One region of the Klebsiella quasivariicola genome, then DNA from elsewhere that is predicted to be linked to it. Evidence: predicted binding sites of a transcription regulator. Region 1 holds the regulator's gene; each other region holds the start of a gene.
What was found. The regulator Fur, encoded in region 1, represses iron uptake genes when iron is present. The targets are predictions, from matches to a motif close to ATAATAATGAGAACNACTATCAA.
Positions count from the first base shown of each region.

Region 2: the regulator Fur is predicted to act here: its motif matches at 3,048-3,070, upstream of fepD (Fe(3+)-siderophore ABC transporter permease).
Region 3: the regulator Fur is predicted to act here: its motif matches at 8,558-8,580, upstream of B8P98_RS25995 (TonB-dependent siderophore receptor).

Region 1 covers NZ_CP022823.1:3,978,210-3,988,690, reverse strand. Annotated here, with positions in the region: gene chiP (chitoporin ChiP) at 1-290, shown strand, start outside; gene B8P98_RS20160 (ChiQ/YbfN family lipoprotein) at 338-670, shown strand; gene tcuC (MFS transporter) at 721-2,016, opposite strand; gene tcuB (tricarballylate utilization 4Fe-4S protein TcuB) at 2,072-3,211, opposite strand; gene tcuA (FAD-dependent tricarballylate dehydrogenase TcuA) at 3,198-4,601, opposite strand; gene tcuR (tricarballylate utilization LysR family transcriptional regulator TcuR) at 4,699-5,625, opposite strand; gene fur (ferric iron uptake transcriptional regulator) at 5,752-6,204, opposite strand; gene fldA (flavodoxin FldA) at 6,496-7,026, opposite strand; gene ybfE (LexA regulated protein) at 7,178-7,471, opposite strand; gene ybfF (esterase) at 7,605-8,378, opposite strand; gene seqA (replication initiation negative regulator SeqA) at 8,562-9,110, shown strand; gene pgm (phosphoglucomutase (alpha-D-glucose-1,6-bisphosphate-dependent)) at 9,143-10,481, shown strand, end outside.
Region 2 covers NZ_CP022823.1:4,081,318-4,091,798, reverse strand. Annotated here, with positions in the region: gene entF (enterobactin non-ribosomal peptide synthetase EntF) at 1-179, shown strand, start outside; gene fepC (iron-enterobactin ABC transporter ATP-binding protein) at 244-1,038, opposite strand; gene fepG (iron-enterobactin ABC transporter permease) at 1,035-2,027, opposite strand; gene fepD (Fe(3+)-siderophore ABC transporter permease) at 2,024-3,031, opposite strand; gene entS (enterobactin transporter EntS) at 3,144-4,385, shown strand; gene fepB (Fe2+-enterobactin ABC transporter substrate-binding protein) at 4,529-5,488, opposite strand; gene entC (isochorismate synthase EntC) at 5,677-6,852, shown strand; gene entE ((2,3-dihydroxybenzoyl)adenylate synthase EntE) at 6,862-8,469, shown strand; gene entB (enterobactin biosynthesis bifunctional isochorismatase/aryl carrier protein EntB) at 8,483-9,334, shown strand; gene entA (2,3-dihydro-2,3-dihydroxybenzoate dehydrogenase EntA) at 9,334-10,089, shown strand; gene entH (proofreading thioesterase EntH) at 10,090-10,481, shown strand, end outside.
Region 3 covers NZ_CP022823.1:5,159,202-5,169,682, forward strand. Annotated here, with positions in the region: partial or broken gene bamA (outer membrane protein assembly factor BamA) at 1-1,801, opposite strand, end outside; one part of gene B8P98_RS25975 (IS1 family transposase) at 1,859-2,108, shown strand; one part of gene B8P98_RS25975 (IS1 family transposase) at 2,108-2,556, shown strand; partial or broken gene B8P98_RS30565 (POTRA domain-containing protein) at 2,572-2,982, opposite strand; gene B8P98_RS25985 (tannase/feruloyl esterase family alpha/beta hydrolase) at 3,609-5,369, shown strand; gene B8P98_RS25990 (helix-turn-helix transcriptional regulator) at 5,403-5,771, shown strand; gene B8P98_RS25995 (TonB-dependent siderophore receptor) at 6,036-8,294, opposite strand; gene B8P98_RS26000 (MltF family protein) at 8,883-10,463, shown strand.

The sequences.
Region 1 (10,481 bases):
GCTGGGCGTTTGGCGCCTCTTATGTCTACTCCTGGGATGCGAAGCCGGGCAGAATGTCCTCTCCGGATGCGTACTACGATCCTGACTATCGCCTGAAAGAGTCGGCCTACAGCCTGGATGCGCTGTATACCGTGCAGGAAGGTCGGGCGAAGGGCACGCTGTTCAAACTGCACTTTACCCAGTACGACAACCATTCCGATATCCCGAGCTGGAGCGGTGGCTACGGCAACATCTTCCAGGATGAGCGCGATGTGAAGTTCATGGTTATCGCCCCGTTCACTATTTTCTGATACCTGCGCGGCGGGCGTGAGCCTGCCGCACCTCCGGGAGAACGACAATGAAAAAAATGCTGTTCATTGCCATGATGGCATCGGGTCTGGCGGGCTGTACCGCTTCGCCGGCACCCGAAGAAGATTCTAAACTCAGAAATGCCTATAGCGCCTGTATTAATACGGCGGAAGGGAATCCGGACAAGATTGAAGCGTGTCAGAGCGTACTGAATGTCCTGAAAGAGGATAAACAGCACCAGCAGTTTGCTAACCAGGAGAGCGTCCGGGTACTGGATTATCAGCAGTGTATTCAGGCCACCCGCACCGGTAACGATCAGGCGGTGAAAGCGCGTTGTGACCAGATCTGGAAGGAGATCCGCAGCAATAATACGACCCATTAATCCAGACGATAACGGCAAACGGGCGGAGTCTCTCTCCGCCCGTTTGTTTTTTAGCGCTGGCTCTCTGCCGGTTGGTAGCTGCGGCTCAGACGCACGAACAGCAGGACGGTGGCGACAAACCCGCACAGCGCGGCGCACATTAGCCACCAGCCGGGCGCGCTTTTATCGCCGGTGAGCTCGACCAGGGCGGTAGAGATAGCCGGCGTCAGTCCGCCGAAGATCGCGGTGGCAAGGCTGAAGGCCAGCGAAAAGCCCACCGTGCGGACATACACCGGCATCACTTCGGTGAGCGCCGCCACCATCGCGCCGTTATACATGCCAAAAAAGAACGAGAACCACAGCAGGACCAGCGTCATACGCGTAAAATCGGGCGCGGCGGTGAGCCAGTGCATCACCGGCCAGGTGGTGAGCAGCGCCAGCACGGTAATCCCCATCAGCACCGGGCGACGACCGATCCGGTCAGAGATCGCCCCGCCAATCGGTAACCAGATAAAGTTAGAGATGCCCACCAGCATGGTCACCAGCAGGCTGTCGCGAGCGCTGAGGTGCAGCACCGCTCTGCCGTAGGTCGGCGTATAGACGGTGATAAAATAAAAGGTGGTGGTGGTCATCGCCACCAGCAACGTCCCGGCGGTAATAATGCGCCAGTTCCTGGCGATAGTGGTCAGGATCTCTTTAGTATCCGGGCGATGTTTACGCTGCAGGAACTCCTCGGTCTCCTGCAGCGAGCGGCGCAGCACGAAAATCAGCGGAATAATCAGACAGCCAATGAAGAAGGGAATGCGCCAGCCCCAGTCGGCGATCTCTTCATGCGCCAGGGTGGCGTTCAGCGCGTAGCCAATCAGCGCCGCCATCACGATGGCCACCTGCTGGCTGGCGGATTGCCAGCTGGTATAGAAGCCTTTATTGCCCGGCGTGGCGATCTCCGCCAGATAGACCGACACCCCGCCAAGCTCGACGCCCGCGGAGAACCCCTGCAGCAAGCGACCCACTAACACGAGGATCGGCGCCAGCACGCCGATGGTCTGATAGCCCGGTACCAGGGCGATGAGTAGCGTCCCGCAGCCCATGATCGCCAGGGTGACCATCAGCCCTTTACGGCGACCGATCCTGTCGATATAGGCGCCCAGCACCACCGCGCCGATGGGGCGCATCAGAAAGCCCGAACCAAACACCGCAAAGGTCAGCATCAGCGCCGCGAACTCGCTCTCCGCCGGAAAAAAGGTGCGGGCGATATAGGTGGCATAAAAGCCAAACAGGAAAAAGTCGAACTGTTCGAGAAAATTACCGCTGGTCACGCGGAGGATAGCGCCGACGGTGCCGGCGCGGGTAGGTTGTTGGGTCATATCGGGTGCTCTCCATTGTCTTTATCTTGTTTTTATAGAGGTAAGAGGGAGCGGGTTAGTCGCCTGCGACTGCCGCCTGTTTTCCGCGCCGCTTCTCAATCGCCCACTTGAGTAGCGCCGCACAGCGATAAAATCCGTGGGCAAATTTTCCGTAGGGAAGGGTTAAAAACAGGGCCATCACCACCCCGAGATGAACGGCGAGCAAAATACCCATCCACGAGGTATCCCGTCCCGCCAGCAGCGCCAGACCGGTGAAGCTGGTCAGCAGCAGCAGCAGGATAAATGCGCGGTCCATCGGTTTTTGTCGCGCATCGCCATGCAGCGGCGACCGGCGCAGGTTCAACCACAGCAGACCAGCCGGCCCCACCAGCAGGCCGATGCCGCCGAGGGTCCCGAGAAGCACCGGGACGCTGAAGAACGGGTAGGGGGCTTCCCGGCCGGCGAAATAGTGATAGCCCGTGGCCACCACCGTGGCGGCGAAACAGAGCATAAAGCCGTAGAAGGTGAAGTGGTGGAAACGGCGGCGCATCAGCGTGAAGGCGTCATCGGCTTCGTTGCAGCCTTTCCCGTGCCCGCCGTCGAGATATTTCAGCGTCAGCGCATTATGGGATGCCTTTGCAATATCAATCGGTTGCGGTTGACCCGGGGAGATCTCGCGCCAGAAACGGATCACCCCGGTCATCAGTAAGCCAATCGCCAGCACAAAGACCGAGCCAAACATCCACGCCAGCAGGTTATGCGGGAATATCTGGTAGAAATCACCGGCCAGCGGCGGGTGCAGCAGTGAACCGTTGAGCCCCATCGCCAGCAGCAGAAAGACGATCAGGCCAGCGATCAGCGCCAGCACGGTGGTCACGCCGGCCCGGCGGTACAGGCTGGCAAAGGCGGCGGGCTGGGCGTAATGCTGATAGGTCTCCAGCCGGACTTCGGCCATCGCCTTCGGCACGTTAATGGCGAACTCGTGCGGCGGCGCGTACTGGCAGGCGTGCAGGCAGGCGCCGCAGTTATGACACAGGTTAGCCAGATAGTTGATATCCGCCTTGCCAAAGGCCAGGCGCTGGGTCATCGCCGGGAACACGGCGCAAAACCCTTCGCAATAACGGCAGGCGTTACACACCTGCATCACCCGTTCGACTTCCGCCTCCGGCTCGGTGATGATCTGCGCGTCAATGATCAGCTTTTCAAGCGACTTCATGGTGGTTCTCCTGCTGTGCCGCACGGGCGGCTTGCTGGCCGGCGATGCGACCGAAGGTGGTGCCGATCGACATCCCGACGCCGGCGGTATAGCCTTTGCCGAGCACATTGCCGGCCATCATTTCCCCGGCGACAAACAGATTGCGGCTGGGTTTGCCGGCAAAATGGACGGCGGCGGTGTCGTCGACGTAGAGCCCGAGGTAGGTGAAGGTGATCCCCGGACGTAAGGCGTAACCGTAGTAAGGCGGCGTATCGAGGGGGCGCGCCCAGTGGGTTTTCGCCGGCGTCAGGCCGGAGGTGGCGCAGTTATCCAGGCGGGTATGATCGAAGTCACCCGGGGTACAGGCGGCATTATAATCGGCGAGGGTTTGCGCTAAGCGCTCGCCGTCCAGCCCGAGCTGGCGCGCCAGCTCGGGGATAGTATTGGCCTGAGCGCCGGGAAAGACGGGGGGCATAAAGTGGCCAATGGCTTTACTGTCGATGATCGAGTAGCCGATTTGCCCCGGCTGGTGGGCGACCAGTCGCCCCCAGATGGCGTAGCGTTTGGGCCAGAAATCTTCTCCTTCATCATAAAAACGCTCGGCATCGCGATTCACCACCACCCCCAGCGACACGCAGTCGACGCGGGTGCAGATCCCGCCGTCATAGAGCGGCGCCCGGGCGTCAATGGCGACGCAGTGGGATTGCGAAGGATCGCCGATAATATCGGCCCCGGCGTCGATCATAAACTTGAGCAGTACCCCCTGATTGAAGCGGGTGCCGCGGATGAGGAAATTATCGGCGGGCCATTCGCCACGATCGTTCTGCCCCCAGGCCTCGCGCAGCCATTCGCGGTTGGATTCAAATCCGCCGGCGGCGAGGACGCAGCTTTTCGCGACAATCCGTTCCTCGCCTGCCAGCGCGGCAACAAATTCCCCGTTGCGCAGTTCCAGGGCCTGCACCGGCGTGTTGTAGCGGATCTGCACCCCCATCTGCTCCGCGCTGCGGTAATAGGCATTGACCAGCGCTTTGCCGCCGCCCATAAAAAAGGCGTTGGTGCGGGCAACGTGCAGAGCGCCCGAGAGCGGCGGCTGAAAGTTAACCCCATGCTGGCGCATCCAGTCGCGGCACTGTGACGAGGTACGGATCACCAGCCGGGCCAGCGCTTCGTTGGTGTTCCCCTCGGTGACGCGCAGCAGATCCTGCCAATACTCTTCTTCCGGATAGCTGTCGACCAGCACGTCCTGCGGCGCATCGTGCATACAGCGCAGGTTACGGGTGTGCTGCGAGTTGCCGCCGCGCCACTCCCGCGGCGCCGCCTCCAGCAGCAGCACCGAGGCGCCGGCCTCCCGGGCGGTTAAGGCGGCGCATAGCGCGGCATTGCCGCCGCCAATCACCAGTACATCCACCATTATCGGCTCCCTTACAATTTAATTAATTGTTAAATTTGTAATGGGAATGTAGGCGGTAACGGCGACAGAGCGCTATGGCGTAGTGCTAAAGAGGGGTTTAGTTGGTGTAAAGGGTAGCGCCCGGCCAGCGGCCAGACTCCACCAGCTGACGCATGACTTTGCTCAGTATTACCCGTGCGGCAAGCCCTGCCGGGGTGAGCTCATCATCGGACAGGCTGACCAGAAAGTTGGGGCGACTCAGCACCGGATTGGCGACGCCGATCACTCTTAGCGCCTGATGGTCGAGATGGGAGATGGCGGCCCCGGGCTGAAGAGTGGCGCCCAGTCCGCTGCGCACGGCCTGCATCAGCAGGGCCAGGCCGTCAATCTCCGCCACCACCTCAACGCTGAGATGATGCTGCTGGCAAACCGCCTCCAGCCGGCCGCGCAGGCCGTGGCCCTGGCTTGGCATAATCAGCGGCAGGGTGGCGAGCTGGTCGGGGGTGATATGGTCATCCTGCAGGGGGGCTAACAGCGCATGGCTGCCAATCAGGAACAGGCGCTCTTCCAGCAGCGGTCTGGCGCTCCAGCGCAGGATCTTCTCCTGCTGGAAAACGATAGCAAAATCGAGCTGGCGAGTGTTGATCATCCGTTCCAGATTGCCGGAAAGGCTTTCCACCAGATGCAGGCGCACGTCGGGGTAGCTTTCGCGCATCGCATTGATGAACGGAACGCCGAGAACGGAGGCGGTGCTGGGGGCCATGCCAACGCTGACGTGGCCCGACAGGCGCGCCTCGCGGGCGGCGAGGATGGCATCATCGGCATGGCGCAGCGCCAGCTGCGCCTGGGAGTAGAAAGCAAGGCCCGCGCTGGTGGGCGTGACCCCGCGGGAGGTCCGCTGCAGCAGGCGAATGGCCAGTTCGTTTTCCAGGCGCGCGATCTGCTGGCTAAGCGCCGAGACGCCGATATTGAGATCGAGCGCAGCGCGCCCCATGCTGCCGGTTTCCACAATGCGCACAAAGTAGCGTAGCTGGCGAAGTTCCATATCAACTCTCCGGACAAAGCGGGGACGAGGAAGGTTATCCCAGGGGACTGAGCGGGAAGCGCGGCAGAAGCGCCCATAAAAAAGCCAACCGGCAGGTTGGCTTTTCAGAGCAGACGACGCGGGGAATTACTTTTCCACTGCGTCGTGGGCGTGTTCGTCCTCGCGGCAATCCCCTTCCGCACAGTGACCGTACAGATACAGACTGTGGTTGGTCAGGCGGATGCCGTGACGGGAAGCGATTTCACGCTGGCGCGCTTCAATAGAGTCATCACTGAATTCGATCACTTTGCCGCAGTCGAGGCAGATCAGGTGATCGTGGTGATGCTGCTGGGTCAGTTCGAAAACGGATTTTCCGCCTTCAAAATTATGACGAGTCACGATACCGGCGTCATCAAACTGGTTAAGGACGCGGTAAACGGTCGCCAGACCAATCTCTTCGCCCATGTCGATCAGGCGTTTATATAAGTCTTCCGCACTGACATGATGGTTATCCGGTTCCTGCAGCACTTCGAGGATTTTCAGTCGAGGAAGTGTGACTTTCAGGCCAGCCTTCTTTAATGCGGTATTGTTGTCAGTCATGCGGAATCTGTCCTGTTGCTAAACGATCTACTTCCTTCAACGGAAGTCATACAGAAATTAACCCGACGTAATGCGTCTCATTATAGAACTGCCACTGGTAAATGAAAACTGCAAGCATCAGGCCTGGTTTGCTGTCAAAAACGAGGCACCAGCTACAAACTGCGTCACGTGCCTCGTAGAATCAGAGGACATTGTACAGATATGTGATTAAAAGTTAAAAACTTGTAGCTATTAGTTTGATTGCTTTTGTCTATTAATGCGACGCAACTCAATAGTTACGCCGCTTAATCATCAGGCGTTTTTGATTTCTTCAAGGTGCAGCTCTTCGGCAACCTGCTTCACCCACTTCTCCACGCGCTCGTTGGTCAGCTCCGGCTGGCGGTCTTCATCGATGGCGAGGCCGACGAAGTGGTCGTCATCCGCCAGGCCTTTGGAAGCCTCAAAATGATACCCGGCCGTCGGCCAGTGACCGACGATGGTCGCGCCGCGTGGCTCAATGATGTCGCGGATGGTGCCCAGCGCGTCGCAGAAGTATTCTGCGTAGTCTTCCTGGTCGCCGCAGCCGAACAGCGCCACCAGTTTGCCATTAAAGTCGATCTCTTCCAGCGTCGGGAAGAAGTCGTCCCAGTCACACTGCGCTTCCCCGTAGTACCAGGTCGGGATGCCGAGCAGCAGGATGTCGTGGGCTTCCAGGTCTTCTTTGCTGCTTTTGGCAATGTCGTGAACATCAGCAACATCTTTACCAAGCTGCTTTTGAATCATTTTTGCAATATTTTCGGTGTTGCCGGTGTCGCTGCCAAAAAAGATGCCGATGATTGCCATGAGTAAAATAACCTCTTGAAACTTAAATGATGTGGTAGGGACGCGATGCCCATAGATAACGGCAATCATAGCAGAACAGGCAAGGGCGCGGAAACAGCAATCACGCCCGACTGCACACTCTGCTACATGAATGCGGGTTTTTCGCGGAAAGTTAGACTTTTCCCTGGCTGCGCAGGGCGGTTAATTGCGTCATCAGCATCTCTTCGATGAGATCGCTGCGGCTCATATTACGCGCTTCCGCCAGCTCGTTGAGCGCATCGACCGCATCCGCGTTGAGTTTTAACTCGACGCGCTTCAGCCCGCGCACTTTATCGCGTTTCAGCTGATTACGTTTGTTGATGCGCAGTTGTTCATCGCGCGACAGCGGATTGGTTTTCGGTCTTCCCGGGCGACGCTCGTTTGCGAACAAATCTAATGTCGTACGGTCCGTTTGTTCTTTTGCCATGATTCTGAGTGACTTCGGGGAAACAAGCAGCCGGGCTCTAGCCGGCGCAGATAGCGCGCCATCATACATCAGGCGAACGGCTGCGCCAACGACCGCGGGCATTCTGCGGCGCGGTCGGGCATATTTTAGCCAATCAGACGGCGATGCTCATCAGGTAACGACGGATCGCGCGTAATACCGCCTCGGGTTTCTCGGCATGGACCCAGTGTCCGGCGCCGGCGATGACGTGGGCCCGCGCCTGCGGGAACTGGGCCAGCAGCGCTTCACGGTAGGCATCGGTCACATAGGGCGAGTTGCCGCCGGGAATAAACTGCGTCGGGTGTGGCCAGGCCGGAATGGTTTCCCAGCCGACAATATGCGGATACTGGTCCCACAGCACCGGCACGTTGAAGCGCCAGTCGCCGTCGACGAAGGATTTCAGCAGGAACTGAATTACCCCTTCCTCCTGCAGATGCTCGCGCATCACCTGCGCTGCCTGCCGGCGGGTGCTGGCGGCGGATTCGCTGACGGCGCGGATAGCGGCGAAGATCTCATCATGGCGGCGTACGTGATAATCCACCGGCGCGATATCGATCGCCACCAGTCCGCTGATGCGTTCCGGCGCCAGGGCGGTGAGCGCCATCACCGCTTTGCCGCCCATCGAATGGCCGATAAAGGTGGCGCGCTCAATCTGGTGCGCGTCAAGCGTATCGAGCAGATCCTGCGCCATGGCGGGGTAGGTCATCTCTGGCGACCGCGGCGATAATCCGTGGTTGCGCATATCGACCTGCACAATATCGTGGTCGGCGATCAGGTCGCGGGCGAGGATGCCCAGGTTGTCCAGGCTGCCAAACAGACCGTGGACCAGCACGATCGGGGAGTGGTTGTGCGAATTCTGTGCAGATTGCGCTCGGCTATTTAATTTCATGGCAAAGTTCTTTTTTTCGCTCCGTCGGGTTAGGGTATTATGTTGGACATTCTGCCATCCGGCTGCAAGACCCAGAAGTTTTCTGAGTTTTACCGCCATCCTGGTTTGACGCTATCCGCGGTTGGGATTTGTACTTATAATCCCAACGATTTGTATTCAGAAAAGATATCGCACTGGATTAAGATGAAAACAATTGAAGTTGATGATGAACTCTATCGCTATATTGCCAGCCACACTCTGCATATCGGCGAGAGCGCATCCGACATTTTACGGCGCATGCTGAAATTTTCCGCCGTTTCCCAACCGGCTACACCGGTCAGCAAAGCCGCGCCGGCACTGGTGCCAGCGCCTGCCGTTGAGGTGAAAGCCGCTAACCCGGTGAAAGATAAAGTCCGCGCCATGCGCGAGCTGCTGTTATCTGATGAATACGCCGAGCAGAAGCGTGCGGTGAACCGTTTTATGCTGGTGTTGACGACCCTCTACTCCCTGGACAGTCAGGCATTTGCTGAGGCCACCGAGTCTCTGCATGGCCGCACGCGCGTCTACTTCGCGGAAGATGCGCGTACGCTGCTGAAAAGCGGCAACCAGACCAAACCGAAACAGGTTCCTGGTACCCCGTGGTGGGTTATCACCAATACCAATACCGGCCGTAAATGCAGCATGATCGAGCACATCATGCAGTCGATGCAGTTCCCTGCGGAGCTGATTGAGAAGGTTTGCGGCACGATCTAGTTTTTTAACATTTGCACCAGAAGGATCAGGCAATGGCAATCGATAAACGTGCGGGGCAGCCTGCGCAACAGAGTGATTTGATTAACGTCGCCCAACTGACTGCTCAGTACTATGTGCTGAAGCCTGAAGTCGGTAATGCGGAGCATGCGGTAAAATTCGGTACCTCTGGCCATCGCGGTAGCGCGGCGCGCCACAACTTCAACGAACCGCATATCCTGGCCATCGCCCAGGCCATTGCGGAAGATCGTGCGAAGAACGGGATCACCGGGCCGTGCTATGTCGGCAAAGATACCCACGCCCTTTCCGAGCCGGCGTTTATCTCGGTGCTGGAAGTGTTAACCGCCAACGGCGTTGACGTGATCGTGCAGGAAAACAACGGTTTCACCCCGACGCCGGCGGTTTCCAACGCGATTCTGGTGCATAACAAAAAAGGCGGTCCGCTGGCGGACGGCATTGTGATCACCCCGTCACATAACCCGCCGGAAGATGGTGGTATCAAGTACAACCCGCCAAACGGCGGCCCGGCGGATACCAACGTCACCAAAGTGGTGGAAAACCGCGCCAACGAACTGCTGGCCGCCGGCCTGCAGGGCGTGAAACGCATTTCTCTGGACGCGGCGCTGGCTTCTGGCCACGTTAAAGAACAGGATCTGGTGCAGCCGTTCATCGAAGGCCTGGCGGATATCGTCGACATGGCGGCGATCCAGAAAGCCGGCCTGACGCTGGGCGTCGATCCGCTGGGCGGGTCCGGTATCGAATACTGGAAACGCATTGGCGAGCACTACAAGCTCAATCTGACCATTGTCAACGATCAGGTGGATCAGACCTTCCGCTTTATGCACCTCGATAAAGACGGCGCCATCCGTATGGACTGCTCCTCGGAGTGTGCGATGGCGGGCCTGCTGGCGCTGCGCGATAAGTTCGACCTGGCGTTTGCTAACGATCCGGATTACGACCGTCACGGGATTGTCACCCCGGCCGGGCTGATGAACCCGAACCACTACCTGGCGGTGGCGATTAACTACCTGTTCCAGCATCGTCCGCAGTGGGGCAAAGAGGTGGCAGTCGGTAAAACGCTGGTCTCCTCCGCGATGATTGACCGCGTGGTGAACGATCTGGGCCGCAAGCTGGTGGAAGTGCCGGTGGGCTTTAAGTGGTTCGTTGACGGCCTGTTCGACGGCAGCTTCGGCTTCGGCGGCGAAGAGAGCGCCGGGGCCTCCTTCCTGCGCTTCGACGGCACGCCGTGGTCGACCGATAAAGACGGCATCATCATGTGCCTGCTGGCGGCGGAAATCACCGCCGTCACCGGGAAAAACCCGCAGGAGCATTACAACGAGCTGGCGGAACGCTTCGGTGCGCCGAGCTATAACC
Region 2 (10,481 bases), 100 kb from region 1:
GCAAGGCGACGCTGTTCGTGGCGGAGAAGACGCGGCAGGCGGGGATGGATCCGCAGGTCGTATGGGGCCCGTGGGTGGGGGAACTGGAGGTGTTCAGCCAGAACTGCGCCCACGTCGACATCATCTCCCCGCAGGCCTTTGAAGCCATCGGCCCGGTGGTCAGGGAGATTCTGGGGTAACGGTTGAGTTCGGGCTACAGCAGGTAGCCCGGCTCAGCGTAGCGCAAGCCGGGGAAAGGGGAGATTACCGGCGGCCCAGCGGCACCACCAGCGGCGTATGCGCCACCGGATCCTCAATGATCGTGCAGCGCAGGCCGTAAATCCGTTCAATCAGATCCGCCGTAACGATCTCCTTTGGCGCCCCCTCGGCGACGATCCTGCCGTCGCGCAGGGCGATCAGGTGGGTGGCGTAGCGGCAGGCCTGGTTAAGATCGTGCAGCACTGCCGCCAGGGTATAACCCTTCTCGCGATTCAGCTCGCTCAACAGCTCCAGCAGGTCGATCTGATGGCTGATGTCCAGCCAGGTGGTCGGCTCATCCAACAGCATAATCGCCGTCTCCTGGGCCAGCACCATCGCAATCCACGCCCGCTGCCGCTGGCCGCCGGAAAGCGTGTCGACGCTCTGCAGCGCCAGATCGCTGATCCCGGTCGCCCGCATCGCCTTGTTCACCGCCTCTTCATCTTCTTTGCGCCAGCGGGTAAACAGCGGCTGGTGCGGATAGCGCCCGCGGGCCACCAGCTCCTGCACCGTGATATCGCCAGGGGTGGTGGCATTCTGCGCCAGCAGCCCGATGCGGCGGGCAACCTCTTTACTGGCGTACTGCTGGATCTGCGCGCCGTCGAGCCAGACGTGGCCGCTGGCGGGCGTCATCAGGCGACTGAGGGTGCGCAATAGCGTCGACTTGCCGCAGCCGTTGGGGCCGATAATGGCGGTGAAGTGACCGTCAGGGATGGTCACGTTCAGCGACTCGGCGATGGTCTTGTTCCCGTAGGCCAGGGTTAACTGCTCGCCGCGCAAACGGGAGGGGACAGCACTCATTTTTTGCGGGACTCCTGAATCAACAATGCAATAAGGTAAATACCGCCGAGGCTGACGGTTAACACGCCAACCGGCAGCTGCCACGGCATAAACAGCCGTTGGGCGCCGTAATCGGCCAGCGCCAGCAGCAGCGCGCCGCACAGGGCCGACTGGGTCAGTCCCCAGCGGGCCGTGCCGCTCAGGCGGCGGGCGATATGCGGCGCCACCAGCGCGATAAATGAGATCGGCCCGGCCAGCGCCGTCGAGGCGGCGGTGAGCACCACCGCCACCAGCATCAGCAGCAGGCGCGAACGCTCGACCTGCACCCCCAGCGCGCAGGCGGTATCGTCGCCCATCTCCAGCAGCCGCATCCGGCGAACCAGCAGGGCGCTGCCCACCAGCATCAACAGGATCAGCGGCGCCGACGGCCAGGTTTTACCCCAGGTCAGGCCATTAAGCGATCCGGCGTTCCACAGGCCCGCAGAAAGGGCGGTCTCCAGCGAGGCGCGCAGCAGCAGCCAGGTGTTGAATGCCACCAGCATGGCGCGCACGCCGATGCCGATAATGATCAGGCGGAAGGTTTCGATCCCGTTGCGCCAGGCCAGCAGCCAGACCACCAGCGAGGTCAGCACCCCGCCGGCCATCGCCGCCAGGGCGATCGCCGTCAGGTTCTGGCCGAAGAGGACCATTGCCACCAGCACGCCGCTCCAGGCGCCGGTGTTAAAGCCCATCACGTCCGGGCTGCCGAGCGGGTTACGGGTCAGCGACTGGAAAATGGCGCCGCTGACGCCGAGCGCGGCGCCGATGAGCAGCGCCATTAACACCCGCGGCAGCCGCCATTCGTTCACCACCATCGCGACGTTGCGCGGCGCATCGCCGAACAGCGCCGAGAACACCTGGTCAATCGTCAGGGGCACCGGGCCTTGCGCCAGCCCGAGCAGAGAAATCAGCAGGCTGGCGGCCATCAGCAGCAGACAGCTGGCTATCAGGCGGCGGGACGGAGCAATCACAGTCCACCTCCCCGCGGCTGGCGGCGCACCAGCCAGATCAGCACCGGCGCGCCGAGAAAGGCGCTCACCACCGATACCCGCAGTTCGCCGGGCACCAGCAGGCGGCCAATCACGTCGGCAAACAGCAGCAGGGCCGGGGTGGCGAGCAGGGTGACCGGCAGCGACCAGCGATGATCGGCCCCCACCAGCCAGCGCGCCATATGCGGCATCATCAGGCCGATAAAGGCGATGGGGCCGACGACGGCGGTGGCGCTGCCGCACAGGACGGTGATGACGATCAGGCCGATCAGCTGGGTGCGGGCGACGCGGCTGCCGAGGGCGGTGGCGGTATCGTTGCCCAGGCTCAGGCTGTTCAGCGCCCGGCTCAGCAGCAGAGCGGCGATCCCCGCCACGACTACCGGCAGCAGGACAATTTTCAGCGTTTGCAGGGTGCGGATATCCAGCGAACCGGCCTGCCAGAAGCGTAGCTGATCGTAGACGTCCGGGTTGAGCAGGGCGATGCCGTTGGACAGCCCCTCGAGTACCGCCGCAAGGGCGACCCCGGCGAGAGTGAGGCGCACCGGGCTCAGCTGACCGCCGCCCTGGCTGCCGGTAAAGGCTACCAGCAGCGAGGCGCAGAGCGCGCCGCAGAACGCCAGCAGCAGCTGCTCCTGCGGGGAAGTGATCCCGAACAGCGCCGCGCCGAGGACGATGGCGAAGCTGGCGCCGGAGTTGACCCCCAGCAGGCCGGGGTCGGCCAGCGGGTTGCGGGTGAGCGTCTGCATCAGCGCGCCGGCGAGGCCGAGGGCGACGCCGGCCAGCAGACCGGCCAGAGTGCGCGGCAGGCGCGCGTCCAGCACGATAGTGCAGTCGGCGCTTTGACAGGTTCCGCTGAAGGCGGTGAATACCGTGCCGATCGGCAACGATTTGGCGCCGATGGTCAGGCTAAGCGCGGCGGCTAAGGCGAGTAATAGCAACAATCCGGGCACGGCGACAGAGCGTACCGCGGTCGTAGAAAACGACATAACTGACATCCCTGATATGATAATGATAGTAATTATCGTTATCGATTTTATTCAGCTATGGTAGCATGACCCACAGTAAAAAGGGTATTAAAAATAACGACAAGGCGCTGTAATGAACCGACAATCCTGGCTGCTCAATCTCAGCCTGCTGAAAACTCACCCGGCGTTTCGCGCCGTTTTTATCGCTCGCTTTATCTCTATTCTGTCGCTTGGCCTGCTGGGCGTGGCCATCCCGGTGCAGATCCAGATGATGACCCATTCGACCTGGCAGGTCGGGTTGTCGGTGACCTTGACCGGCGCGTCGATGTTTGTTGGCCTGATGGTGGGGGGCGTACTGGCTGACCGCTATGAGCGCAAACGCCTGATCCTGCTGGCGCGCGGCACCTGCGGCGTGGGCTTTGTCGGCCTGTGTCTGAACGCCCTGTTGCCGGAGCCGTCGCTGGCGGCGATCTACCTGCTGGGGATTTGGGACGGGTTCTTCGCCTCGTTGGGGGTGACCGCGCTGCTGGCGGCGACGCCGGCGCTGGTGGGGCGGGAAAACCTGATGCAGGCCGGGGCCATCACCATGTTGACGGTGCGCCTTGGCTCGGTGATTTCGCCGATGATCGGCGGCCTGCTGCTGGCCACCGGCGGCGTGGCCTGGAACTTCGGCCTGGCGGCGGCGGGGACCTTTATCACCACCTTAACCCTGCTGCGTCTGCCGCAGCTGCCGCCGCCTCCGCAGCCGCGTGAGCATCCGCTGCGCTCCCTGCTGGCGGGGCTGACCTTCCTCTGCCAGAGCCCGCTTATCGGCGGGATTGCGCTGCTCGGTGGTCTGCTGACCATGGCCAGCGCGGTGCGGGTGCTCTATCCGGCGCTGGCCGACGGCTGGCAGATGTCGGCCGGACAGATTGGCCTGCTGTACGCTGCGATCCCGCTCGGGGCGGCGCTGGGGGCGTTGACCAGCGGCCAGCTGGCCCAGACGGTGCGGCCAGGCGCGCTGATGCTGGCGACCACGGTGGGATCGTTTATCGCCATTGCGCTGTTCAGCCTGATGCCGCACTGGGCGTTGGGTGCGCTGTGCCTGGCGCTGTTTGGCTGGCTGAGCGCTATTAGCTCGCTGCTGCAGTACACCCTGATCCAGACCCAGACGCCGGAACATATGCTTGGACGGATTAACGGCCTGTGGACCGCGCAAAACGTCACCGGCGACGCCATCGGCGCGGCGCTGCTCGGCGGCTTAGGGGCGGTGATGACCCCGGCGGCATCCGCCAGCGCCAGCGGCTGGGCGCTGGCGCTCGTCGGTGTGCTGCTGGTGGGGCTGCTACGCGAACTGCGCCGTTTCCAGCGCCCGGAAATCGTCAATGAAAGTTAAGTAGGGTGCGCTTGCCCGGTGGCGGCTGCGCCTTACCGGGCCTGGGGTATGGCAGGCCGGTGCAAGCTCAGTAGGCCGGGCAAGCGCCGCGCCGCCCGGCAAAGAGTTCAGGCCGCGTAGCTGTTCTGATGGCACAGCCCGCGTTAGCCGAACAGGCTGGAGAGACGCTGGAGCACCAGCAGGGCGCTGTAGTAGTCAAGGCGGAAGGTCTCGGTGCCCAGCGGGTAGACGCGTTTGCCTTCGACCGCCGGGAGATGCGCCAGCAGCGGATTAGCGTAGATAGCATCCACATCTTTCTGGTCGCCGGCGAACAGGAACAGGCTCTGACCGTTCAGACCGGCCGCGAGGTTCTCCCCGCCCAGCTGCACGATATCGTGGCGTTTGCCCTGGCTGTGGCTGGCGGGCAGGCCGCCCGGCAGCGTCGCCAGGCTAAAGCCCAGCTGTTCAAGCATCTGCCCCTGAGCCGATGCCGGCGTCCAGATATTGGCGTTGTGCGCGGCGGCGGTATAGACCAGGGCGGTCACCGGCTGCGGCGGCAGTTTCATTTTTTCTTTTAACGAAACGAGCTGTTTATTGAAGTCGGCAATGCGCGCGCTGGCCTGCTGCTCATGGCCGGTGATCTGCCCCAGCTGGGTGAGCAGGGTTTGCCAGCTTTTATCGTCATAGTTGATGACCAGCGTCGGGGCGATCGTTTTGAGCTGATCGTAAAGCGGCAGGGCGGAGTCGCCGCCGGTCGCGCTCACCAGGATCAGATCCGGCATCTGGGCGGCCACCGCTTCGGCGCTCGGTTCGCCGATGTACAGCCGCGCCAGCTTACGGGCTTTGGCGACCTCGCTCCACTGGCGCAGAAAGCCCTGATTATCTGCCACGCGGTTGTTCGGGGTGGTGGCGCCGCTGGCGACCACCGGCGCGTCAATCGCCAGTAGCGAGCCGGTGAGGGTCACGCTGGTGGAGACAATGCGCAGCGGCTGGCTCGGCAGGGTGTGGGTCCCGTAGCTGTCGGTGACCTGGCGCGGCCAGTCCGCCGCCTGGGCTGAGGTAATTCCTAAAAGCAACAGCATGCCGGTCAGCGCACCGCGGCGGCAGAAAGAAAAGAAGTTCACGTCATCGCATCCTGATTTGAAAGGTGATAAATGCGTCTCATTTTCAACTTTGTGCCAGCAGGATGCAAGCCAAAGTGGCGGCGCCATGACGTAACGCGGTTGACATGGCGGGCAATACCTTTTAGGTTAGCCAACCAAAATATAAATGATAATTATTCTTAATATCTTTATCGTTTTTGGAGGATGATATGGAAACGTCACTGGCTGAGGATGTAAAGAAACCGACCCGGACCCTGTCGCCGGACAGCTTCTTCTTTATGTCGCCGTACCGCAGTTTTACCACTTCAGGCTGCTTCCGTCGCTTCTCACAGCCCGCCGTTGGCGGCGATGCGCTGAACGGCGAGTTCCAGCAGCAGATGGCCGCCGCCTTTGCCGAGGCCCGGGCGGCGGGGATCCGCAAGCCGGTGATGGTCGGGGCTATCCCGTTCGACACCTGTCAGCCTTCCGAGCTCTATATCCCCGAGCGCTGGGAAGCGTTCTCTCGCCCGGAAAAGCAGCGTTCCGCCCGCTATGCCGCGCCGCTGGAGGCGATGGAGGTGGTGGAGCGTCGGGAGATCCCGGAGCAGGACGAGTTTCTGGCGATGGTAGAACGCGCCGCCGCGCTGACCGCCACCCCGGAAGTCGACAAAGTGGTGCTATCACGGCTTATCGATATTACCACCCGCGACCGCGTCGACAGCGGCGCGCTGATGGAGCGACTGATCGCCCAGAACCCCGCCAGCTTTAACTTCCACGTGCCGCTCTCCGACGGCGGCGTGCTGCTGGGCGCCAGTCCGGAGCTGCTGCTGCGTAAAGAAGGACAGCGCTTCAGCTCGTTACCGCTGGCCGGCTCCGCCCGTCGTCAGCCGGACGATGTGCTGGACCGCGAAGCAGGCAACAAACTACTGGCGTCCGGCAAAGATCGTCACGAACACGAGCTGGTGACCCAGGCGATGAAGAGCGTGCTTGGCCCGCGCAGCAGCCAGCTGTCGCTGCCGGAGTCGCCGCAGCTGATTACCACCCCGACGCTCTGGCATCTGGCGACGCCGATCGAAGGTACAGCGCTGGCGGAAGAAAACGCCATGTCGCTGGCCTGTCTGCTGCACCCGACCCCGGCGCTGAGCGGCTTCCCGCACCAGGCGGCGAAGCGCCTGATCGCCGAGCTCGAACCCTTCGATCGCCAGCTGTTCGGCGGCATCGTTGGCTGGTGCGACGATGAAGGCAACGGTGAGTGGGTGGTGACCATCCGCTGTGCGCGTCTGCAGCAGCGTACGCTGCGCCTGTTTGCCGGCGCGGGTATCGTCCCGGCCTCTTCGCCGCTGGGCGAATGGCGCGAAACCGGCGTCAAACTGACCACCATGCTTAACGTATTTGGCTTGAATTAAGAGGCAAGGATGATTGCATTTACCCGTTGGCCGGAAGCGTTCGCGTCCCGCTATCGTCAAAAAGGCTACTGGCAGGATCTGCCGTTAACCAATCTGCTTACCCGTCATGCGGACAATGACGCCGTGGCGATTATCGATGGCGAGCGGCAGATTAGCTACCGCCAGTTTAATCAACTGGTGGACAATCTTGCCTGCTCGCTGCAGCGCCAGGGACTGAAGCGCGGGGAAACCGCGCTGGTGCAGCTGGGCAACGTCGCCGAGTTTTACATCACCTTCTTTGCTCTGCTGCGCATCGGCGTCGCGCCGGTGAACGCGCTGTTCAGCCATCAGCGCAGCGAGCTTAACGCCTACGCCGCACAGATTAAACCGGCGCTGCTGATTGCCGATCGTGAGCACGCGCTGTTTGCCGATGATAGTTTCCTCCACGCGTTTATCGCGGAGCATCCTTCTCTGCGCGTCGCGCTGCTGCGTAACGACGGCGGCGAGCGCGATCTGGCGACGGAGATTAACCGCCCGGCGGATAACTTTGTCGCCAATCCAACCCCTGCCGACGAAGTGGCCTTTTTCCAGCTCTCCGGCGGCAGCACCGGGACGCCGAAGCTGATCCCGCGCACCCATAACGATTACGACTACAGTATCCGGCGCAGCAACGAGATCTGCGGGATCAACGCGGAGACGCGCTACCTCAACGCGCTGCCGGCGGCGCATAACTATGCGATGAGTTCCCCGGGTTCGCTCGGTGTCTTCCTCGCCGGCGGCCGGGTGATCCTCGCCGCCGACCCGAGCGCCACCCTCTGTTTCCCGCTGATTGAACAACACCAGATCAACGTCGCGTCGCTGGTGCCGCCGGCGGTCAGCCTGTGGCTGCAGGCGATCCATGAATGGGGCGGCAACGCGCAACTGCAATCGCTGGAGCTGCTGCAGGTCGGCGGCGCACGCCTGTCGGCGACCCTCGCCGCGCGCATTCCGGCGGAAATCGGCTGCCAGCTGCAGCAGGTGTTCGGCATGGCGGAGGGGCTGGTGAATTACACCCGCCTTAACGACAGCCCGGAGCGAATTATCAATACCCAGGGCTGTCCGATGTGCCCGGACGATGAAGTGTGGGTAGCGGATGCCGACGGCAACCCGCTGCCGCGCGGCGAAGTGGGCCGTCTGATGACCCGCGGCCCTTATACCTTCCGCGGCTACTACAACAGCCCGCAGCATAACGCGGAAGCCTTTGACGCCGAGGGGTTTTATTGCTCCGGCGATCTGATTTCGATCGACGAAGACGGGTATATCACCGTCCAGGGCCGGGAAAAAGATCAGATCAACCGCGGCGGCGAGAAGATCGCCGCTGAAGAGATCGAAAACCTGCTGCTGCGCCATGAGGCGGTGATCCACGCCGCGCTGGTCAGCATCGAAGACAATCTGCTGGGCGAGAAAAGCTGCGCTTATCTGGTGGTGACCTCGCCGCTGCGCGCCGTCGCCGTGCGCCGCTTCCTGCGCGAGCAGGGGGTGGCGGAATTTAAACTGCCGGACCGCGTGGAGTGCGTTGCCGCGCTGCCGCTGACGCCGGTGGGCAAAGTCGATAAAAAACAATTACGTCAGTGGCTGGCCGAAGGCAAGCTGGGCTGAAGGAGAACAGAAAATGGCAATCCCTAAATTACAGGCTTACGCGCTGCCGGAAGCCAGCGATATCCCGGCGAACAAAGTCAACTGGGCCTTTGAGCCGTCGCGCGCCGCGCTGCTGATCCACGATATGCAGGAGTATTTCCTCAATTTCTGGGGCGAAAACAGCGCGATGATGGAGAAAGTGGTGGCTAATATCGCCGCCCTGCGCGACTTCTGCAAACAAAACGGTATTCCGGTGTACTACACCGCCCAGCCGAAAGAGCAGAGCGATGAAGACCGCGCCCTGCTGAATGATATGTGGGGGCCGGGGTTGACCCGCTCGCCGGAGCAGCAGCAGGTGATTGCCGCGCTGGCGCCGGATGAACAGGATACGGTGCTGGTGAAATGGCGCTACAGCGCGTTTCATCGCTCGCCGCTTGAAGAGATGCTGAAAGAGAGCGGCCGCGACCAGCTGATCATTACCGGCGTTTACGCCCATATCGGCTGCATGACTACCGCCACCGATGCTTTTATGCGCGATATCAAACCGTTCTTTGTCGCCGACGCGCTGGCGGACTTCAGCCGTGAAGAGCACCTGATGGCGCTGAAATACGTCGCCGGCCGCTCCGGACGCGTGGTGATGACCGAAGAGCTGCTGCCGCTGCCGGCCTCCAAAGCGGCGCTGCGCGCGCTGATCCTGCCGCTGCTCGATGAATCTGACGAACCGCTGGATGATGAAAACCTGATCGACTACGGCCTGGATTCGGTGCGCATGATGGCGCTGGCCGCCCGCTGGCGTAAAGTGCACGGCGATATCGACTTCGTGATGCTGGCGAAAAACCCGACCATCGACGCCTGGTGGGCGCTGCTCTCCCGTGAGGTGCAATAATGGCGGCGCTGGATTTTCGCGGCCAGACCGTGTGGGTGACCGGCGCGGGTAAAGGCATTGGCTATGCCACCGCGTTGGCTTTCGTCGAGGCCGGGGCCAACGTCACCGGTTTCGACCTTGCCTTTAGCGGCGAAAGCTACCCGTTTGCCACCGAAACGCTGGACGTCGCCGATGCCGACCAGGTACGCGACGTGTGCGCGCGGCTGCTCAACAACATCGAACGGCTGGACGTGCTGGTGAATGCCGCCGGGATCCTACGCATGGGTGCGACCGATCAACTGAGCGCGGAAGACTGGCGGCAGACCTTCGCGGTGAACGTTGGCGGCGCGTTTAATCTGTTTCAGCAGACGATGGCCCAGTTCCGCCGTCAGCGGGGTGGGGCGATTGTCACCGTCGCTTCCGATGCCGCGCATACGCCGCGTATCGGCATGAGCGCCTATGGCGCCTCGAAAGCGGCGCTGAAAAGCCTGGCGTTGACCGTCGGACTTGAGCTGGCAGGCAGCGGCGTGCGCTGCAACCTCGTGTCGCCGGGCTCCACCGATACCGATATGCAACGTACCCTGTGGGTCAATGACGATGCGGAACAGCAGCGGATCCGCGGATTTGGCGAGCAGTTTAAGCTCGGGATCCCGCTGGGTAAGATTGCCCGTCCGCAGGAGATCGCCAATACCATTCTGTTCCTCGCCTCTTCGCACGCCAGCCATATCACCCTGCAGGATATTGTGGTCGATGGCGGCTCGACGCTGGGGGCGTAAATGGCCTGGAAACGAGAGCTCACGCTGGCGGAATTGAACGCCAGCAGCGAAAACACCCTGGTGGCGCATCTTGGCATCGTCTACACCCGGCTCGATGCGGGGCTGCTGGAGGCGGAGATGCCGGTGGATGCCCGCACGCATCAGCCGTTTGGCCTGCTGCACGGCGGCGCCTCGGCGGCGCTGGCGGAGACGCTGGGCTCGATGGCCGGTTGGCTGATGACCGAGGATGGGCAGTGCGTGGTGGGCACCGAGCTTAACGCTAGCCACCATCGTCCGGTCTCCAGCGGGAAAGTACGAGGCGAATGCCGACCGCTGCATCTTGGCCGCCAGAGTCAGAGCTGGGAAATTGTGGTGTATGACGAAAGGGGGCGGCGCTGCTGCACCTGTCGTCT
Region 3 (10,481 bases), 1.2 Mb from region 1:
CTGCATCAACAAACAGCGAGGTTCGCAGACTATCGGCATATTTGTCATTCACAAAGGGGGTTGGAATAATAAATTCGCTGTTCAGCACCGCCATGGCATTCCCACCGACCGCATCAGACGAGGCGTCCAGCGGGCAGGCGCTATAGCTGCTTTCGCTACCATTGCAGCGATAATAGGCCGCTTTAGGCCCAATGGTGTTAGAAGAGAAGCCGCGCACCGACGACGAACCGCCGGCGTAAAAGTTATCGTAGAACGGCACACTTTTACCGTCTAACCCGCCGGCATAGCCTGCGCGCAGGCGTTCCATCCAGACCCAGCGCTTGTTCTCGCTCAGCGGCAGATATTGGGCGGTGTCAAAGGAAAGTTTGTAGTAGCTATTATCCGAACCGGGGAGGGTCACTTTGCCGCTCAGGCTGCTCTTGTTTCCCGCGCGCGGGAAGAAGCCGCGATCGAGATCGTTGTAGCCCCATCCAAGACTCACAAAATAATCGTTGGCGCTATATTTTGCGCCGCTGTCGCCATCTTTCGTCACCACGCTGGGCTCGATTCCCCGTGAGCTGAGGTAGCGCCAGGTCGTCAGCTCCGGATCCATATTAGTCAGGCGATTATGAACATAATCCAGTCCCAGGTTCAGGGAGTTATTTTCACTAATGGGAAACCCCAGCGTACTGCCTAAGCCATAGCTCTGCTGGTTGTAGCTCCCGGCATCCGCGTCGGAAGCATCATAACTGTTATAAAAAATCTTTCCGCCCAGGCTGATGCCATCGACGGTAAACCACGGGTTCGTCGCCCCCAGTTCAAGATAAGACTGGTAGCTGTTGCGCGTCCCGTTGAAGCTGACGCTATTGCCCGTTCCCAGCCAGTTATCCTGCGTCACGCCGAGCTGATAGCTCACGCCGCTGTCCGTACCAAATCCCAGGCCCACGTTGAATGAGCCGGTGTTGCGCTCCTTCACCTTGTAGACCACATCGACCTGATCCGCCGTCCCATTGACCGGAACGATCTGCTGTTCAACGTTCTCAAAAAAACCCGTTCGATCAAGACGTACTTTCCCTTGCTCGACTTTTTCGTTGTTAAGCCACGCCCCTTCCATTTGGCGCATTTCGCGACGCAGCACCGCGTCCCGGGAGGTGTCGTTACCGGAAAAGCGGATCTGGCGTACCGAGTAGCGGCGGCCGGCGTTGACCTGAATATGCAGCGTCACGCGGTGATGCGCATCATCGATTTCCGGCGTGGTCGTCACCTGCGGCCAGGCATAACCATACTTACCGAAACGTTTTTTGATCTCATTTTCTACGGTGGTGATTTGCGCCCCGCTGTACCATGCCCCCGCCAGCGGCCGGGAAAGGGCCTCGATCTCCGGCCCATGCTGCGCCAGGTCGCCTGTCACCTGAGTTCGGTCAACCCGATAACGTTCGCCTTCATTGAGGGTAATGGTGATGTACAGGGATTTTTTATCGGGCGTCATACTGACCTGCGTGGACTGAATAGCAAAGCGCGCATAACCGCGATCGAGATAAAAACTGCGCAGCGTTTCCAGATCGGCTTCCAGCTTCTGTTTCTGGTATTTTTTATCCGCTACCACGTTCCACCACGGCACATTATCACGTAGCTGTAGCTGGTCCACGAGCGTCTCTTCCCGAAACGCCTGGTTGCCGATAATATTAATTTGTGCGATTTTCGCCGATACGCCTTCCTGAAAGACGAACGTTAAGTCAACACGATTACGCGGTAACGGCGTCACTACTGCGTGAACCTGCGCACTGTATTTCCCCGCGCTGTAATAGAAATCCTGCAAACCCGGGTGATGCTACCAACTTGCTGATTTAGTGTATAATGGTGTTTTTAAGGTGCTCCCGTGGCTTCAGTCTCCGTCTGCTGTCCCTCCTGTTCCGCTACTGAAGGCGTGATGCGTAATGGCAAAAGTACTGCCGGGCATCAACGTTATCTCTGCTCTCACTGCCGTAAAACATGGCAGCTCACCTTCACTTATGCCGCTTCTCAGCCCGGTACACACCAGAAAATCATTGATATGGCTATGAACGGCGTCGGTTGCCGTGCCACCGCACGACTAATGGGCGTGGGCCTCAACACCATTTTGCGCCATTTAAAAAACTCAGGCCGCAGTCAGTAACCTCCCGGATACAGCCGGGCAGTGATGTCATTGTCTGTGCGGAGATGGACGAGCAATGGGGCTACGTCGGTGCAAAATCACGTCAGCGCTGGCTGTTTTACGCGTATGACAGGATACGCAGGGCGGTGGTAGCCCACGTTTTCGGTGAACGCACTATGGCCACACTGGAGCGTCTTCTGAGCCTGCTGTCAGTTTTTGACGTGGTGGTATGGATGACGGACGGCTGGCCGATGTATGAGTCACGTCTGAAGGGAAAACTGCACGTCATCAGTAAGCGTTACACGCAGCGAATTGAGCGACACAACCTGAATCTGAGACAGCATCTGGCAAGGCTGGGCAGGAAGTCCCTGTCGTTCTCAAAATCGGTGGAGCTGCATGACAAAGTCATCGGGCACTATCTGAACATAAAACACTATCAGTAAATTGGAGTCATTACCCAAACCCGTTTCTATTTCGCTAAGCGAATTTCTATCCAGTGCGCTACCGACAGAAATACCGGTCGCGGCGAGATTTTCCTTTAGCGCATCATCCTTCACCGACTTATTTCCGGAAAAACTGACGCTGGCGATAGTGGGCCTCTCCTTAACCTGCACCACCAGCGTTTTACCATCGCGCAGGATCTGCACGTTCTCGAAATTGCCGCTCGCATACAGCGCGCGCACTGCCTCGCTGACGTCCTCTGGCGTCACCGCATCTCCCGCGTGCAACGGCATACTTAATAGCGCCGCCCCGACGGTCACGCGCTGCAGCCCTTCAAAGCGGATATCATCAACTTGATAAGATGTTGCGGCGTACAACGTTAAGGGGGCAATCAATAATCCGTTGATGATATGGGTCTTTTTTAACATGAATGTGTCGTCTACGAGAGAATGAGCAATAGCAGTGTTCTGCTGGCGTTGAGCTTATTTGTTCAGGGTGCATATCTAAAATATGCGACAGAAAATAACCTGAGCGAGGCGCAGAATTACATGCAATTATGGCGACAAAATGGAGAAAAAATGGATGTTAAAGCATCTTTAAAAATATATTTAATGATGGAACTTTTTCTGAAACCCATGGTTCTAATGGCCAACACCAGGACTATATTTAGATTTACCTGAACGTTTTTATTAATAAAAAGCCCCCTTTCTTATTAATGGAAAGGGGGAAGGATCTCGTTAGGAATGATGCTCTCTGGGATCACCAGGAACAGGGAGAAAAATAACCTGCAACCCAGCAGATTTAATGAAGAGAAATTGAATAAATTATGCAATCGACATCACAACATTTTATTAGGCATTCATCGCCAGACGCCGTTAACGACCATCTCCATATTTTCCTCAAAATAGCAGAATACAGTAGGGTCGCCTTATCAAGGCATCAAGGAAAGTCTATCGTTATCTACAATAGCCAAGCAGTGGCGCCTCGCCAGGGAAGGTGAGGCATAGGCTTCGCCATCCTGCCGCCTCCCATCATCAGCCACAGGGAACTGCGTATGACACGCTTACTCAAGACAATCTTACCCGTCATCCTCTGCGCCCTCTTCGGGTTATCGTTCGCCTCTCCAGCGCAGGCTGCCGCCAGTCTGCCGATTGTTCTCCCCGCGCTAACATGCGATGCGCTAAGCGCTACCGACTTCAGCGCCGCCGTTGGCGCAAAGGTCACTATCGACCACACTGAAATGCAGACCTCCGCGCAGGGAAGCTGGTGCAAGGTGAGCGCCACTATCGCCCCCCAGATTGGCGTGCAGATTGCCCTGCCGACCCAGCGCTGGAGTCAACGTTTCTTGCAGGTCGGCTGCGGCGGACTGTGCGGGAGTATTAACCTGAGTCTGTCGAATGCCAGCGGCTGCCTGCCGGCAATGAACGGCGAATTCGTGGTGGCAGCAACCGATATGGGGCACCATGGCAGTATGATGGATGCATCATGGGCCGAAGATCCGCAAAAGCGCATCGATTTTGCCTGGCGCGCCAACCACCTGACCGCAGTGCTGGCCAAAGCGGTGATGCAGACGCTTTATCGCCAGCCGCCAAAGTACGCGTACTTTATGGGCTGCTCAGACGGCGGTCGCGAAGCATTGATGGAAGCGCAGCGCTTTCCGCAGGATTTTGACGGTATCAGCGCTGGCGCGCCAGCGGCCTTTTTCCAGTTTCAGAACTCCTTCTTTCACGGCTGGAATGTGGCCGCCAATCAGCGTCCGGACGGTACCGCTATCCTGCTGAAAGATCGCCTGCCGCTGATTCACCAGGCCGTGCTGGCCCACTGCCCAACGCTTTCCGGCGTGCAGGATGGCATCCTGCAAAATCCCTATGCGTGTCAGTTCTCTGAGACATGGCTCCCCCGCTGTCCTGCCGATGCTCAGAACCGTTCTGCCTGCCTGACGCAGGAAGAGATCGAGGTGGTGAAAAAGCTCTATCGCGGCGCTTACGACAGCCACGGCGCCCAGTTTGTCGCTGGCGGTCTGCCGATGGGCTCCGAGCTACGCTGGCCGGTGCCCGAGACGCCGAACGGCCACTCGATGTCGGAAATGATGGTACTGCCGGCTCTGCAATCCGTGCTCCTGCCGGGAGGAAAACAGAAGATCCAATCGATGCGGGATTTCCCGCTTAATCAGCAGAATTTTGACGCCGTCGCCCAACTGGCACCGCTCTATAACGCGGCAAATACCAATCTTCATGCCTATCAACAGCGCGGCGGCAAGCTTATCCTGTGGCACGGCCTGGCCGATGACTCCGTTAGTCCGGCCTTTTCAATCGCCTATTTCCGCGGCGTAGAGGCAGAGATGGGCCATACCGCAACGGATACCTTCCTGCGGCTGTTTCTGCTGCCAGGGGTGGCCCATTGCGGTAATGGCGAAGGTTACGATCAAATTGATCTCCTGACTCCGCTGATGCGCTGGACCGAGGAAGGCATCGCGCCGCAGGAAATTATGGCCGGCAAACGGGCAACAGCCGCTGCCGACCTGCCGCCGATGACAGAAAAAACCGATGCGCAGACGCAGTTTCACGGCGTGCAGAAAGTCAGTCAGCCTTACGCTGACGCCGCTCCGGCCGTTATCGCGACTCGCCCGGTGTACCCCTTCCCGGCCATTGCCCGGTATAACGGGCGCGGCGACGTGAATGACGGCGAAAATTACCATGCAGAGCAATCAACCACGTTTGATAATCTGCCGCTGGCAAAACCCGCCAGCGACTATATTGGCCCTGATAACCAAAAAAATTATCAGGTTCGCCACGGCGAACTCACTGTTCAATAAACCCCAGGGCTCCTCGCTGAGGAGCCATTCATTATGGGATTAGCTTCACTCATGCGTAGCAAAACGCTCCAGCAATCGGTATTAAACGACCTGCTCCTGTGGATCGATAATAATCTGGATAAGAAACTGACCGTCGACGATCTGAGCGATATCTCGGGTTATTCTCCCTGGCATTTGTTTCGGCTCTTCCGTCATTATTTTGATCGTTCGCCGATGGAATATATCCGTCAGCAGCGCATGTCGCTGTGTTGCCGTTTATTGCTGACGACGCCCGGTTACCGGATTGTCGATATTTGTATGATGGTCGGTTATGACGATCTCAGTGCGTTTAATCGTACCTTCAAAAAATATCATGCGCTCACGCCCACTCAGTATCGCTATCAGGTCACGCGGCAAAAATAAGGAAGGTCCCCCTCCTCCGCATTGCTGCGGTTGGGAATGGAAGGGGGACAGGGGATATTACAGAAGGGAAATAGCAGGACGCTATTATCGAACCCGGTCGGGATCAACGACCTTGCGCGACGGAAATCAGTATAAAAGGATATGTTGAGCTAATAATGTAGAGGGCGTGAAGATTTTGTCACCATTTATAACCGCCTCCTCCGCTTTCATCTGAAATAAAAAAACCGGGTCGCGCTGCACCCGGTTTACTCCTCATCAGCCCCATCAGAAGTGAGTATTAACGCTCACAAAGAAGGTCCGCCCCGATTCGTTATAGGTCTCCGCACCCGCGCCATACAGATAAGCTCCCGTCGTCGCGTTGCCGGTCGTTTGCGCATTCCCTGCCCGGTAGTGGCGGATATCAAACAGGTTATCTATCCCGCTGGTGAAGCTTAGATTTTTGTTCACGTCCCAGGTCGCACTGAAACCGACAATGCTGTATGGGCTGACTTCGTTTAGTTCACTGCCGCTAACCGCCTCGCCTTTGTAATTAAAGCGTTTTGGTTTCTGTCGGCCATACCAGGTAAAGGTGCTCTGCAGGGAGAGATCTTCACGAACCTGCCAGCTCAGCGTCGAGTTCAGGGTAAATTGCGGGATCACTGACAGTCGGTCGCCGGTCGTCTTATTCTTGCTCTGCAGCATCCATGTCAGGTTATTGCTCCAGTTAACCGTCTCCCCCACCGGAAGATTCAGCGTTCCTTCCAGGCCTTCCACTAACGCCTTTGGTACGTTTTCCCACTGATAGATATTGGTGGTACCGTTGCTGGCAGTACCCACCGCCGCATACCCTGACTCAATCTTGTTGTGATAGTCGTTACGGAACCAGGTGATCCCCGCCTGATAGCCATCATGCTTGTATTCAAGACCAATCTCTTTATTAACGCTGGTCTCCGCTTTCAGGTCGCTATTCCCCATCAGATAGCAGGCGGAACTACTGGCGTAACAACCCTGACCGTTGCTATAGAGAATATAGTTCGGGTTCAACTGGTAGAGGTTGGGTGCCTTGTAAGCGCGGGCAATGCCCAGCTTCAGCGTCCAGTCGTCCGTCAGTTCCTGGGACAGGTTCAGTGACGGGCTCCAGTTATTGCCGACGATGCTGTGATGATCGAAGCGCAGCGCGGGGGTCAGCATGGTACTGTCCGTTAGCGCCATGTTATCTTCGGTAAACAGCGAGAAGATCTCGGCGCTGGAGTACGGGCTACGACCAGTAGCCGACACACCGTCGATAGTCCCGTAAGAGAGCGCCTGGGTTGTCGATACGCCATCTTTCATCCGCTGCTGATTCCATTCGGTGCCCAGCGTCAGATTCTGATCGACCCCCAGCGTAAACGGAATATTCACTTCGCTATGTAGCAGGACATCGGCCAGATCGATATCTGAAAACTCGCTACTGGAGAAGATCCCTTCCGTACCGCCCGCCAGCCCTTCATCCATTCGCGAGTTACGGGTGTGTTCGTACTGGGCATAGCTGTTGCTGGTCACGCCATTATCCCAGCCGCCGGTCCATGTTACGCCGTAAGTTTGCCGGTAGAGACGGTTGGTCTCTTTCCCGTACATACTCTTCACCAGCGTACTGGTATTGGTGTTTTGCGTGTCGCCGGCATAGAGATTACCCTGGCGGCTGTAACCGGCCTCAAACTCCAGGGCCTGCATCGGGGCGAACGCCCAGCGCAGCTTACTGTGAATATCTTTGTTCACCACCCCTTCACGTCCGGCGGGATAAGAACCGGCGTAGGAACCGGTACGTTCCGCTTCATGCCCGGCGTTAATATCCTGAGCATCGGCCTGGGTTTTACTCAGATTCCCCCAAAGATTGAAGCTGACACTGTCCGACAGCGGACCATTGAGGCTAAAGTTGGTACGTTTCGTCGCCCCTTCTTTCCGGTGCTGCGGCGCATTCATATAGGTATTCCACGAACCGTGCCATTCAGGCGTGGTCGGCCTGGTCACGATGTTGACAACCCCGCCCATCGCGCCATTACCATAGCGCGCCGCCGCCGGGCCGCGGATCACATCGATATGATCGATCATCTCCGCTGGCACCCAACTGGTATCGCCACGGGAGTCACGATCGCCGCGCCAGCCATACCGCACCGAGTTACGGCTGGTGACCGGTTTACCATCGACCAGCACCAGCGTATTCTCGGGCCCCATGCCACGGATATCAATTTGCCGGTTATTGCCGCGCTGACCGCTGGTGGAGTTGCCGGTCAGGTTTACCCCTGGCTGTGTGCGAATTAACTCCGACACATCGCGGGCGGGGGGATGTTTGCGGATCTCCTCTGCGGTAATGGTCGACACGCCCGGTGCCTGCAGGTTCTGCCTGGCGGCGGTTATGACCATCGTCTCCTCGTGGTTTTCGGCAGTGCTTGCGCTTTCGTCAGGCGTCGATTGTTCGGTCACGTTCTCCGCCGCCTGCAGCGGCACGCTACAGGCGAGCAAAGGAATGACGATCCCCAGCGGGAAGTGAGATGTGTATTTCATAGAATATGCCCTGTTTTCTGATGCTGTCGGGCATAACGCCTTCCCCAATCGAAAAAACAATGGGATAAAACACTCGCCTCAGCGCCGCGCCAGATTTTGGCGCAGGTCAGCCCCTTCCCGGCATTAATGGGAATAAGAAAACAGCGTGAGGCAGAATAAAATTAAGTGCCCTGTTTCATCATTAGAGAAAAAGCGCTGCGCGCTATTCTTTGATAGCGTAATCCAGACAGCGAATAATAAGAGTTATGTGCCGTGTTACGGTAATAAAAATGAGATTCATTATCAAGATGATAATAAGCAATATCACAGAAAAATAAAACACACCTTAACAATCATAAAGTTACCAAAAAGAAAATAGAGAAGAAGAAAGTAAAAATATCATCATTCATTTCTACTTATCATAAAAAAACCACATTTCCGCCATATTATCTCCATAGTTAAATTAAAGATAAAAGCACATTAATAGTAAGCGCTAATATTGGAGAAAACTATTTGTCGGTATCGTTATGTTTTTTCATCCCTTGTCGTGCCCGGCTAACGGCGGCCGTTCTGCTAAAATAATCACATCCCCCTGCGGAGTGTTCCTCCATGAACGCAAACTTGCTATCACGCCGGTTTATCGCCAGGCTTATCTGCCTCGCGACGCTGTTATTCGCCCCTTTCCTGCTTGCGGCGGAGGCGGAAAAAACGCCGCCGTTAGCAAGCGAAGACAATACGCTGTCGATTCACATCGACGATATGCTGCAGCCATGGAAAGGCGATCTGCCCGGCATGACCGAGCGGCGTACCATTCGGGTATTAACCACCTACAGCAAAACCTTCTTTTTTATTGATAAAGGCACTCAGCGCGGAGCAACGCACGACATCTTTATCGCGCTGGAAAACGATCTGAATAAACAGCTGGCGAAGGATAAAAAGCTCAAACAGCGCCACCTGAAGCTGCATATCGTTTTTGTGCCGGTCAGCCGGGATAATCTCTTTATCGCGCTTAATGAAGGTAAAGGCGATATTGCGGCTGCCAATCTGACCATCACGCCCTCGCGGGAAGCCGTGGTCGATTTCGCCCAGCCGCTCTACAGCAACGTGAAAGAATTACTGATCTCCGGGCCGGCATCGCCGAAGGTCGACAGCCTGGAGCTGCTCTCCGGCCAAACCGTCTTTGTTCGCCGCTCCTCCAGCTATTATGACAGCCTGCAGGCGCTGAACGCCCGATTTGCCCGTGAGTCGCGCCCACCGGTGATACTGGAGGCGGCGCCGGAAGCGCTGGAGGATGAAGATCTGCTGGAAATGCTCAACGCCGGACTGGTGCCATTGATCGTCGTCGATCAGCATAAAGCGATGTTCTGGAAACAGGTGTTTCCAAAAATTCAGATCCATGACAACGTGGTGCTGCGCGACGGCGGTAACATTGCGTGGGCGGTACGCAAAGACAGCCCGCAGCTGCTGGCGGTGCTGAACAACTTCGTCAAAAAGAATCGTCAGGGCACCACGCTGGGCAATACCCTCCTGCTGCGTTACCTGAAAAATGCCAGCTATGTCAAAAATGCCGCGGCGAGTAAGGAGCGGCGCAAGTTCCTCGCCATGGTGGAAGTCTTCCGCAAATATGGCGATCGCTACGATGTCGACTGGCTGCTGATGGCGGCCCAGGGATACCAGGAGTCGCGGCTGAACCAGTCGGTGCGAAGCCACGTCGGGGCCGTCGGGGTGATGCAGGTGATGCCCAGCACCGGAAAAGAGCTGAAAGTGGGCGATATTAAACAGCTGGATCCCAACATCCATGCTGGCGTGAAATACATGCGCTGGATGATAGATCGCTACTATGCCGATGAGCCCATGACCCGGCTCGATAAGGCGCTGTTTGCCTTTGCCTCCTATAACGCGGGTCCGGCACGTATCGCCCGCCTGCGCACCATGACTAAACAGCGAGGATTTGACCCGAACGTCTGGTTCGGTAATGTCGAAAATCTGGCGGCAGAAAAAATTGGCGCCGAGACGGTCACCTACGTCAGTAATATCTATAAGTATTACATCGCCTATCGGCTGATCGTCGATGATATGGCCCGCAAACAGCAAGCGACGGCCGTACCGCGGCAGGAGCCGGTGGCGCAGCCAGCCAAACCACAGCCCGGCGTGGCGACGCCCGCCACCGCTAAGGTGCCCGTCATCTGAATCGCTCGTCACCGCTGG